Regions from separate parts of the Variovorax sp. V15 genome, predicted to be linked through region 1. Evidence: riboswitches for the same ligand, from Rfam matches in the RefSeq annotation. Region 1 holds a riboswitch; the other holds the start of a gene.
What was found. Region 1 has a riboswitch for glycine ahead of gcvT (glycine cleavage system aminomethyltransferase GcvT). Riboswitches for the same ligand answer to the same signal wherever they lie in the genome.
Positions count from the first base shown of each region.

Region 2: another riboswitch for glycine. It lies ahead of ACAM57_RS28095 (D-amino acid dehydrogenase); the one in region 1 lies ahead of gcvT (glycine cleavage system aminomethyltransferase GcvT).

Region 1 is NZ_AP028659.1:2,486,237-2,492,096, reverse strand. It holds gene ACAM57_RS11715 (MFS transporter) at 1-1,116, shown strand, start outside; gene ACAM57_RS11710 (hypothetical protein) at 1,198-1,656, shown strand; gene ACAM57_RS11705 (hypothetical protein) at 1,770-2,318, shown strand; gene ACAM57_RS11700 (YkvA family protein) at 2,368-2,778, shown strand; gene ACAM57_RS11695 (DUF6506 family protein) at 3,017-3,301, shown strand; glycine riboswitch at 3,322-3,418, shown strand; glycine riboswitch at 3,431-3,544, shown strand; gene gcvT (glycine cleavage system aminomethyltransferase GcvT) at 3,590-4,762, shown strand; gene gcvH (glycine cleavage system protein GcvH) at 4,825-5,196, shown strand; gene gcvP (aminomethyl-transferring glycine dehydrogenase) at 5,365-5,860, shown strand, end outside.
Region 2 is NZ_AP028659.1:5,910,051-5,915,910, reverse strand. It holds gene ACAM57_RS28100 (RtcB family protein) at 1-777, shown strand, start outside; gene ACAM57_RS28095 (D-amino acid dehydrogenase) at 797-2,104, opposite strand; glycine riboswitch at 2,195-2,302, opposite strand; gene rfbB (dTDP-glucose 4,6-dehydratase) at 2,555-3,631, shown strand; gene rfbD (dTDP-4-dehydrorhamnose reductase) at 3,628-4,518, shown strand; gene rfbA (glucose-1-phosphate thymidylyltransferase RfbA) at 4,542-5,438, shown strand; gene ACAM57_RS28075 (GDP-mannose 4,6-dehydratase) at 5,473-5,860, shown strand, end outside.

The DNA of each region.
Region 1 (5,860 bases):
GCCCTGCTGCCCTTCATGGTGCTGGAGCGCGGCTACAGCTACACGGCAGTCAGCGGGCTGATGCTGGCGGCCACGGGCTTGTCGAGCGTGGTGCAGCCCCTCTTCGGGCTGTACGCCGACCGGCACCCGCGCAGCTGGCTGGTGCCCACGGGCTTCCTTGTCGCCGCGCTGGGCGTGGTGCTGGCGGGGCTGGGCCAGAGCTACCTGCTGACCTGGATCGCGATGGCGCTGTGCGGGCTGGGCATCGCGGCCTACCACCCACCGGCCACGGTGGCGGCGCGCGCGGCCGGCGGCGGCTCGCAGAAGGCGATGAGCGTGTTCTCGGTGGGCGGCACCATCGGCGCCTCTTTCGCGCCGGTGCTGGCGGCAACGGCCGTGGGCGGCGGCAGCCTGTCGCACAGCTACCTGCTGGGCGTGCCGGCGCTGGCGATGGGCGTGGTGTGGTTCGCCGCGAACGCGCGGCGCGGGGCGGCCTCGGGCAACGCAGCAGCGGCCCGCAAGGCCGGCGACCACCTGATGAAGCCCCACAACGACTGGCGTGCCTTCGGGCTGCTGGTGGCGACCATCGTGGGCTGGTCTATTCCGTACGTCACGGTGATGTCGATGCTGTCGCTGCGCATCACGCGCGACCTGCAAGGTTCGGCCTTCCAGGGCGCGGCGGCGCTCACCATGTTCACGGCGGCGGGCGCCGTCGGCACGCTGATCGGCGGCTGGCTGGGCGACCGCATCGGGCGCATGGGCACGATCCGCGCCGGATATCTGCTTGCACTGCCCTCGCTCGCGGGCATCGTGCTCGCCCCGAGCGCAGGATGGGCGCTTGCCTGCACCGCGCTCTTCGGCCTGTGCATGTTCCTGCCCTTCGCCGCGCAGGTGACGCTCGCGCAGGACTATCTGCCGCGCAACCCGGCCACGGCCAGCGGCATCGCGCTGGGGCTGGCGCTTTCGGTGGGCGGGCTGGTATCGCCGCTCTTCGGCATGCTCTCGGACGCACGCGGCCTCGGCGTGACGCTGACGGCAGTGCTCTGCGTGCTGTGCGTGGCGACGGTCTTCGCGCTGCGGCTGCGCAACCGCGCCATACAGGCGATGCCGGCCGACGCCGAGGGGGCCGCCGCCTGACAGCGACCCGGCGCATGTTCGCTGCCAGAATCGGGCGCAGGGCCGAAGGGCCGGCGAAACGACAAGGAGGGACACCGCGCCATGAATCGATTGCTGAGCTGCCTACTGGGGAGCGCGCTGCTGGCTCCGGCGGCCTTCGCCGCCGGGCCGGCAACGACGGTCGCGCCGGCAGCCGCCGCCGCACCGGCCGATCCCGCAGCAGGCATCCGCGAAGTCGAAGCCGCAGTGCGCGCCTGGGCCGCCGCATGGTCCGCACGCGACGTGGCCCGCTACCTTGCCGCCTATGCGAGCGACTTCACACCCCCGCGCGGCCAGGATCGCAAGGCGTGGGAGACCGATCGCCGCACGCGCATCGAAGAGAAGGCCGCCATCAGCGTGGAGATCGACAGCCTCGTCATCAGCCTCAAGGGGCAGGCGGCCACCGCCAGCTTCCAGCAGACCTACAGCGCCGACAAGCTGCGCGAGAAGAGCCGCAAGACGCTGGAGCTGCAGCGCGTGGAGGGCCGCTGGCTCATCCGCAAGGAGAGCGCGGGCGGCTGATGCAGGCGCCCGGACGAGGCGGGACGCAATGGCCCTGTAAGCCAAACGGTTCACGAAGGTGTCACCACTTGCAACCATGCTGCAGCCTTCGTTTCCCCAAAGCTGTGGCTGCCATGTTTCCCACCAAGACCGACAAGGCGCGCAACGAACTCCAGGGCGGACAGCGCACGCTCACCCAGCGCGAACGCGCCCTGCTGCTGATGGCCGACGGCCGGCGCTCCCTGACCGACTTCAGTCCTCTCTTCCCCAACCGCGACGAAGCCGAGCGGACGATCCAGGCGCTGATCGACAAGGGCTACCTGCAGGGCACGAAGGCCGCGGCGGCGGAAGCCGAGCCCCCCGCACAGCCCGCGCCCTCGCCCATCCCCGCCGCCGAGCCGATCCAGGTCGCCACCTCGGCCGACACCTTCGACGGCAAGCGTTCGCTGGCGACCACGCGCATGTTCCTGTTCGACATCTGCGAGCGCATGTTCGTGCGCCGCGACCCGAAGTTCGCGCTGCAGATGCGCGACGCCCTGCGCGAGGCGCGCGACCGCAACGCCATGCTGACCATCGCCGCGCTGATGCTCACCGAGATCGAGAAGACCGCGGGCGCGGAGCGCGCCGAGTCGCTGCGCGAGCGCATCGACCGGCTGCTGCCGCCGGCCGAAGTGATTCACTGAGGACTTCGATCGGGGCGATGGCCGCCACGGCCTGTGACACCATCGCCGGGTGAATTCCCCGCCTCCCGCCTCCACCTCGTTGTCCGAGCGCCTTCGCAGCTGGGCCAGGCGCCTCAAGCGCGACGGCGTCACCCTCTGGTTCGCCTGCCGGCACGCCTCCACGCCCTGGTATGCGAAGGCGCTGGGTGTTTTCGTGGTGGCCTATGCGCTCAGCCCGATCGACCTGATCCCCGACTTCATTCCGGTGCTGGGCTACGTCGACGACGTGCTGCTGCTGCCGGGGCTGATCTGGCTCACGATCCGGCTGATTCCCGCGTCCGTGCTCGCCGAATGCCGCGAGCGGGCCGATGCCTGGATGCAAAGCTCGGGCTCGAGGCCGACCAGCCGCTGGGGCGCCGCGCTGGTCGTGGCCGTCTGGATCGCGGTCGCCGCAGGGGCGTGGTACCTGTGGGTGCGCTGAGCGCATCGAGAAGATGGTCGTTGCGGAGCGCGCCGAATCGCTGCGAATGAAAAGCCGGCCGACGCCAGCGGCTTCGGCATTGCTTCACCGTGTCCGACCGTACATCGGACATCTGGAACCGGTGGTCATGAATCTTGCGGATGCGAAGCGCTGCAAGGTGTACGCTGAACCGAGCAAGCAGCCGCCAGAGGCACCGCTTGCCTCAACGCTCATCAATGCATAAAGGGAGAACAAGCCCATGGCTCTCACAAGTTTCGGATTCATCGTGACGGGAGACCGATTTGTCCAGCATCAGGGAACAGACAAGTTCCGAATGAAGGTCGTAGGAGTCGCAACCGCCTCCGAAGGTATCCAGGTTGCGCAGGAGATGGTTCGGGAAGGTGTGCAGCTCATCGAACTCTGCGGTGGATTCAGCCCCGTGTGGGCCGGCAAGATCATCGAGGCCATCGACTACGCCGTGCCCGTTGGCGTGGTCGCGTACGGGCCGGAGTCAATCGACTCGATGCACCGTCTGTTCTCCTAGCGATACCCGATCAACTACACTCTCGAAAGTCAGGAGAGAGCCCCGCATGCCGGGGCCGCCGAAGGCGCAGGGGGCTGTTTCCCCCGAACGCTCAGGCAAAAGGACTGACGAGGCGCCGGTGAAAACCGGCGTTTCCTTGCTGGAGAGAGGCCGCCGCATCCAAAACAGGAGCAGCGGCCCACCGAAGGAGCAAACCCCGATCGTGGGGCGAATCTCTCAGGTAAAGCGGACAGCAGGGGTGGCCCATGGCTTGCGTCATGGATTTCGACTGCCCCTTTGGAGTGCCCCGTGGCCGCTTCTTCCGCCCCCGCTACCGAACTTCTCAAGACGCCGCTGTACGACCTCCACCTGGAGCTGGGCGCCCGCATGGTGCCCTTCGCCGGCTATTCGATGCCGGTCCAGTACCCGGCGGGCCTGATGGCCGAGCACAAGCACACGCGCGACGCGGCCGGCCTCTTCGACATCTCCCACATGGGCCAGCTGCGCCTGGTCGGCCCCGATGCCGCGGCCGCCTTCGAAACCCTGATGCCCGTCGACGTGATCGACCTGCCCGCCGGCAAGCAGCGCTACGGCCTGCTGCTGGACGACGAGGGCGGCATCCTCGACGACCTGATGTTCTTCAACGAAGGCAACGGCTCAATCTTCGTGATCGTCAACGGCGCCTGCAAGGTGGGCGACATCGCCCACATCCAGCAGAAGATCGGCTCGCGCTGCGAGGTGCGCCCCCTGCCCGAGAACGCGCTGCTCGCGCTGCAGGGCCCGCAGGCTGCGGCCACGCTGGCGCGGTTGTCGCCCGGCGTCGAGCGCTTCGTGTTCATGACGGGCGGAGCGGTGCAGATCGACGGCATTGCGGCCTTCGTCACCCGCAGCGGCTACACCGGCGAAGACGGCTTCGAGATCTCGGTGGCCGCCGCCGACGCCGAACGCCTTGCCCGCCTGCTGCTGGCCCAGCCCGAGGTCAAGCCTATCGGCCTGGGAGCGCGCAATTCGCTGCGGCTCGAGGCGGGACTTTGCCTCTACGGCAACGACATCGACACCACCACCACGCCCGTCGAGGCCTCGCTCAACTGGGCGATGCAGAAGGTGCGCCGCGCGGGCGGCGCGCGCGAAGGCGGTTTTCCGGGTGCCGCGAAGGTGCTCCCGCAGCTCGCCGCCTCCACCGCCGGCGCGGCCGGCCACACCGACCACGACACGCTGAAGCGCAAACGCGTGGGCCTCGTCGCGCTGGAGCGCATTCCGGTGCGCGACGGCACGGTGCTGCAGTCTTTCGAGGGCCAGGACATCGGCACTGTCACCAGCGGCCTGCTCGGCCCCACGGCCGACCGCTGCATCGCCATGGGCTACGTGGCCACCGCGTTCGCAGAGCCGGGCACGCGCGTGCAGGCCATCGTGCGCGGCAAGCCGGTGCCGATGGAGGTCTCGACCATGCCCTTCGTGCCCACACGCTACTACCGCGGCTGAACGCGGCTGAACGGCTAGGCTCTGCACCCCCGAACCATTTTTTCCACGAGGAGTTTTCCACCATGAGCATCAAGTACACCAAGGACCACGAATGGGTGTCGGCCGAAGGCGACGCGGCCACCGTCGGCATCACCGTGCACGCGCAGGACGCGCTGGGCGACGTGGTGTTCGTCGACCTGCCCGAAGTCGGCAAGACCTTCGCGCAGGGCGATGTCGCCGGCGTCGTCGAATCGGTGAAAGCCGCCGCCGACGTGTTCATGCCCGTGTCGGGCGAAATCACCGAAGTGAACGAAGAGCTGCGCGCCGACCCGTCGCTCGCCAACAGCGACCCGCTGGCCGCCGGCTGGTTCTTCAAGGTCAAGCTGAGCGACCCCTCGCAGCTCGACGCGCTGCTGGACGCGGCCTCGTACGACAAGTTCGCTGCCGAATCCTGATCCTCGAAATCGGACAGCCGAACGCAGAAGGAATACAAAAACTACGCAGAAGTCGCAGAAGAAACCGAATCATCTTTTGGTTTTCCTTCTGCGACCTCTGCGAAACCTTCGCGACTTCTGCGTTCTGACCCCGCTCCTCCGCCCCAAGCTCTTATCAACAGCACTGCCATGTCGAAGCCCGCTGCCCTTCCCACCCTGCAAGAACTCGAGAACGCCGAAGAATTCATTGCCCGCCACATCGGCATCGACGCGGCGGACGAGGCGCGCATGCTGCCGGCGATCGGGTCGGAAACGCGCGCCGAGCTCATCGAGGGCATCGTGCCCGCCGCCATCCGCCGCTCGAAGCCGATGCGCCTGCCCGCCCCGGTCACCGAAGCCGACGCGCTGGCCGAGCTGAAGGCGATGGCGTCGAAGAACAAGGTGTTCCGCAACTTCATCGGCCAGGGCTACTACGGCAACCACACGCCGGGCGTGATCCTGCGCAACATCCTCGAGAACCCCGCCTGGTACACCGCCTACACGCCCTACCAGGCCGAGATCTCGCAGGGCCGCATGGAAGCCCTGCTGAACTTCCAGACGATGGTGTGCGACCTCACGGGCATGGCCATCGCCAACGCCTCGATGCTCGACGAGGCCACGGCCGCCGCCGAGGCGATGACGCTGG
Region 2 (5,860 bases), 3.4 Mb from region 1:
GTGTTCCGCGACCCCTGCCTCGGCACACCGGGCAGCGGCAACCATTTCGTGGAGCTGCAGGTGGTCGACCATGTCCTGGACCGCCACGAGGCCTACCGTGCGGGCCTGAAGACGGGAGATGTGGTCGTGATGATCCACAGCGGCTCGCGCGACATCGGGTTCCATGTGGGTGGCCGCTGGATGGACCGTGCCCGCGACGAATGGCCCAAGGGCCTGCGCCATCCGAAGAGCGGTCTCTATGGCCTGGCGGGGCCGCTGGCCGACGAATACCTGGAGGCCATGGGCGTGGCGGCGCGCTACGCGTGGGCCAACCGGGTCGTGCTGGCCGAGCTGGTGCGGAAGGATTTCGCCGAACTGCTCGGCGCCGCGTCGTCGAAGCTGGTGGTGGACGTGCCGCACAACGTCGTGCTGCGGGAACACGGCATGAACATCCACCGCAAGGGAGCGACGCCGGCGAACGCGGGCGACTTGGCGCTCATTCCGGGCTCGATGGGCGACTACTCTTATCTGGCTTCCGGGCTCGGGCACGAGGACTGGCTCTGGTCGTGCAGCCACGGTGCCGGCCGACGGATGCGCCGGCAACAGGTGCGCGCGATGCGGCCAGCGCCCGCCGACCCCCAGGCCAGCTGGCAATGCGTGACCTTGCGCGAGGAGCGCCGGATCGAGGAGGCTCCGCAGGCCTACAAGCCGATCGGCGAGGTGATCGACGCACAGGAGCGCGCCGGGCTGATTCGATGCGCGGTGCGGCTCAGGCCCTGGATCACCTTCAAGGCGTGATCCGGGGCCTGCCGGCTCGTCAGCCCAGGGCGGGCTGCGGAACGCGCAGCTTGGGCGCAGGCATCCCCGTGAACGCGAAATCCACCTCCGGCTCCAGCCCGCTCACGATCCGCGCGATCGACTTGCCCGAGCCGCAGGCGTGCGTCCAGCCCAGGGTGCCGTGGCCGGTGTTCAGGAACAGGTTCGGCAGCTTCGTCTTGCCGATCAGCGGGACATTGCTCGGCGTGGCGGGGCGCAGGCCGGTCCAGAACTGGGCCTGGGTGGTGTCGCCGGCGCCGGGGAACAGTTCTTCGACGCGGCGCACGATGGCCTCGCAGCGCACGCGGTTCAGGTCGCGGTCGTAGCCGTTGAGCTCGGCGGTGCCGGCGATGCGCAAGCGGTCGCCCGAAGCCGAGGTGTAGCGTGAGAAGACGAGCTTGAATTCGTCATCCGTCAGCGAGACCTGATGGGCCTTGGAGGCGTCTTTGACGGGCAGCGTCACCGAGTAGCCCTTGGCCGGGTAGATCGGCAGCCGGATGCCGAGGGGCGCGGCGTAGAGCGGGCTCAGCGAGCCCATCGCCAGCACGAAGGCGTCGCCGCGGATGCGCTGGAAGCGGCCTTCGCTGTCGGTGGCCTCGACGTGGTCGATGCTGCCGCCGGCCTCGCGCAGCGCGGTGACGGTGTGGCTCATCAGGAACTTCACGCCCGCGGCGGCGGCCAGCCCCACGAGTTCGCGCGCGAAGCGGTTGGCGTCGCCGGATTCGTCCTCGGCCGTGTAGGTGGCGCCGGCCAGCTTGGGGCGGATGTGGGCGAGGGCAGGCTCGATCTTCACGGCCTCGTCGGCCGAGATGACGCGGCGCTCGCAGCCCAGGGTGCGCATCTGCTCGGCGGGCTCGAGAGCACCGTCGAACTCCTTCTGCGTCGTATAGAAGTGCAGGATGCCCTGGGTGCGCTGGTCGTAGCTGAGGCCGGTGTCGCGGCGCAACTGTTGCAACATCGAACGGCTGTATGTGCCCAGACGAACGATCTGTTCGATGTTGTGGCGGGTGCGCGCCGGCGTGCATTCGCGCAGGAACTGCAGGCCCCACAGCCACTGGCGCATGTCGGCGCGCATGCGAAAGAGCAGCGGGGCGTCTTCCTTGCCCAGCCATTGCAGCACCTTCAGCGGGGCGCTGGGGTTGGCCCAGGGCTCGGCATGGCTGACGGAGATCTGCCCGCCGTTGGCGAAGCTGGTTTCGGCGGCCGGGGTGGCCTGCCGGTCGATCACGGTCACTTCGTGGCCGAGTTGCTGGAGGTAGTAAGCCGAAGTCACGCCGAGCAGGCCGGCGCCGAGGACGATCACGCGCATTTCAAGTACCTTGAGGTCGCAGCGCTTGAATGGCGGGGGTGTGTACTATTTCATTAAATAGTAAGCAACTGGACGCCCGCCGTCCAAGTTGCCGCTCCCCCTGTCCTCGGTACCTGAGAGATTCATCCGTTGCGCCCTTGCAACGAATTTGCTCCTTCGGTGCGCCACGCATGGTGACGACTCTCCAGACGGCGTTTCGATGTGATGCAGTACTGAGCCCTTGCAGAAATCTTCAGGATTCCGCTGGGCTGACCTGAGCGTTTATGGGAGTTTGCGCCTTCGGTAAGGGCACCCTGACGAGTGACCCACTCTCCTGCAATCGGGTGCAATTGTAAACACGATGCACGAAAGCGTGACCATGCCCTTTGTTTCAGCGTTTTGACCCGATGGGATAATCCCTAGTTAACGTCGATCGCGTCAGGCGATCACCTTCAACACTCAGGGGACCCCATGATCTTGGTTACCGGCGGCGCTGGCTTCATTGGCGCCAACTTCGTACTCGACTGGATCGCGAACAGCGACGAGCCCGTCGTCAATCTCGACAAGCTCACCTACGCCGGCAACCTCGAGACCCTCGCGTCGCTCAAGGGCAACCCCAAGCACATCTTCGTGCAGGGCGACATCGGCGACAGCGCCCTGATCGACCGCCTGCTCGCCGAGCACAAGCCCCGCGCCGTGGTCAACTTCGCCGCCGAGTCGCACGTGGACCGCTCGATCCACGGCCCCGAGGACTTCGTGCAGACCAACGTGCTCGGCACCTTCCGGCTGCTCGAATCGGTGCGCGGTTTCTGGGGCGCGCTGCCGGCCGAGCAGAAGTCGGCCTTCCGCTTCCTGCACGTCTCGACCGACGAGGTCTACGGTTCGCTCTCCAAGACCGACCCGGCCTTCACCGAAGAAAACAAGTACGAACCCAACAGCCCCTATTCGGCCAGCAAGGCTGCCAGCGACCACCTCGTGCGCGCCTGGCACCACACCTACGGCCTGCCGGTGCTCACCACCAACTGCTCGAACAACTACGGCCCGTTCCACTTCCCCGAGAAGCTGATCCCGCTGATGATCGTCAACGCGCTGGCCGGCAAGAACCTGCCCGTGTACGGCGACGGCATGCAGGTGCGCGACTGGCTCTACGTGAAGGACCACTGCAGCGCCATCCGCCGCGTGCTCGAAGCCGGCAAGCTCGGCGAGACCTACAACGTGGGCGGCTGGAACGAGAAGCCCAACATCGAGATCGTCAACACAGTCTGCGCCCTGCTCGACGAACTGCGCCCCCGCGCCGACGGCAAACCGTACAAGGAACAGATCACCTACGTCACCGACCGCCCCGGTCACGACCGCCGCTACGCCATCGACGCGCGCAAGCTCGAGCGCGAACTCGGCTGGAAGCCTGCCGAAACCTTCGACACCGGCATCCGCAAGACCGTCGAGTGGTATCTCGCGAACAGCGAATGGGTGCGCAACGTGCAAAGCGGCGCGTACCGCGAATGGGTCGAGAAGCAGTACGACAACAACGCGAAGGCCGCGGCATGAAGCTGCTGCTGCTGGGCAAGGGCGGACAGGTCGGCTGGGAACTGCAGCGCAGCCTGGCGCCGCTCGGTGAACTGGTCGCGCTCGACTTCGACAGCACCGATTTCCACGCCGACTTCAGCCGGCCCGAGGAGCTCGCCGACACGGTGCTCAAGGTGCGCCCCGACGTGATCGTCAATGCCGCGGCGCATACCGCTGTCGACAAGGCCGAGAGCGAACCCGAGTTCGCGCGCAAGCTCAACGCCACGTCGCCCGGCATCGTGGCCGAGGCAGCGCAGAAGATCGGCGCGCTGATGGTCCACTACTCGACCGACTACGTCTTCGACGGCAGCGGCACCACGCCGTGGAAGGAAGGCGATGCGACCGGCCCGCTCAGCGTCTACGGCAGTACCAAGCTCGAAGGCGAACAACTGGTGGCCCGGCACTGTGCCAGGCACCTGATCTTCCGCACCAGCTGGGTGTACGCCGCGCGCGGCGGCAACTTCGCCAAGACCATGCTGCGCTTGGCGAAGGAGCGCGAGAAGCTGACTGTCATCGACGACCAGTTCGGTGCGCCCACCGGCGCGGAGCTATTGGCCGACGTCACGGCGCACGCCATCCGCGCGACGCTGCAGGATCCCTCCAAGGTCGGCCTCTATCACGCGATCGCCGGCGGCGAAACGACGTGGTACGGCTACGCGCGCTTCGTGCTCGAAATGGCGCAGCAGGCCGGCGTCGAACTCAAGGCCGGGCCCGACGCCGTCGAGCCCGTGCCGACCAGCGCATTCCCGACGCCCGCGAAGCGCCCGCACAACTCGCGCCTCGACACCAGCAAGCTGCAGACCACGTTCGGCCTGCGCCTGCCCCCATGGCAGGAAGGCGTCGCGCGCATGCTGCGCGAGATCCTTTGAAGAACCCCACGAGAAGAAAGAGCATGACCAAGACGACGCAACGCAAGGGCATCATCCTGGCCGGTGGTTCGGGCACGCGCCTGCATCCCGCGACCCTGGCGATCAGCAAGCAGCTGCTGCCGGTGTACGACAAGCCGATGATCTACTACCCGCTCAGCACGCTCATGCTCGGCGGCATGCGTGACATCCTGATCATCAGCACGCCGCAGGACACACCGCGTTTCCAGCAACTGCTGGGTGATGGCAGCCAGTGGGGCATCAACTTGCAGTATGCGGTGCAGCCCAGTCCGGACGGGCTGGCGCAGGCCTTCATCATCGGGGACAAATTCGTAGGAAATTCGTCGAGTGCGCTGGTGCTGGGCGACAACATCTTCTACGGCCACGACTTCGTGCACCTGCTGGCCGATGCGGATGCTAAGGCTTCCGGGGCTACCGTGTTCGCCTACCACGTGCAGGATCCAGAGCGCTACGGCGTCGTGGCGTTCGATGGCAATGGCAAGGCGAGCAGCATCGAAGAGAAGCCGCTGAAGCCGAAAAGCAGCTATGCGGTGACTGGGCTCTACTTCTATGACAACCAGGTGGTTGACATCGCCAAGTCCGTGAAGCCCAGCGCACGTGGCGAATTGGAGATTACGGCGGTGAATCAGTCGTACCTGGATCGCGATCAGCTCAATGTGCAAATCATGCAGCGGGGCTATGCGTGGCTGGACACGGGTACGCACGAGAGCTTGTTGGAAGCCGGGCAGTTCATCGCCACGCTAGAACATCGCCAAGGACTGAAGATCGCCTGCCCCGAAGAGATTGCATGGCGCCATGGCTTCATCGACAAGGAGCAGCTTGCGCGCTTGGCAGCGCCCCTGCAGAAGAACGCCTACGGCAAATATCTCAATCGGTTGCTCGTTGAAGACCGTTCATCCTGAGCCTCCGACTTCTAAACTTTCTATAAAACACGACATGCACTCTCCCACCCAAGACCTCACTGGACAAAAGTATCTTGTAACCGGCGCCGGCGGATTCATCGGAAGCCATCTCGTGGAGGCGCTGGTCCGAGCTGGTGCTGACGTAACTGCGATGGTTCGTTATGGGTCCGCCTCAAGCTGGGGCAATCTTGAATTTGTTTCGGACGATGTGAAGGGTGAATTTCGCGTTGTAGCGGGCAACATTGACGACGGTGACTTCGTGATGCATGCGATGCAGGGTATCGACGTCGTGTGCCATCTGGCAGCCCTCATTGCTATTCCGTACTCCTACGTAGCGCCACGCAGCTACGTGCGGACCAACGTCGAAGGTACGCTGAATGTCGTGGAGGCTGCGCGCCGGCTGTCGGTGCGCCGCGTGGTCC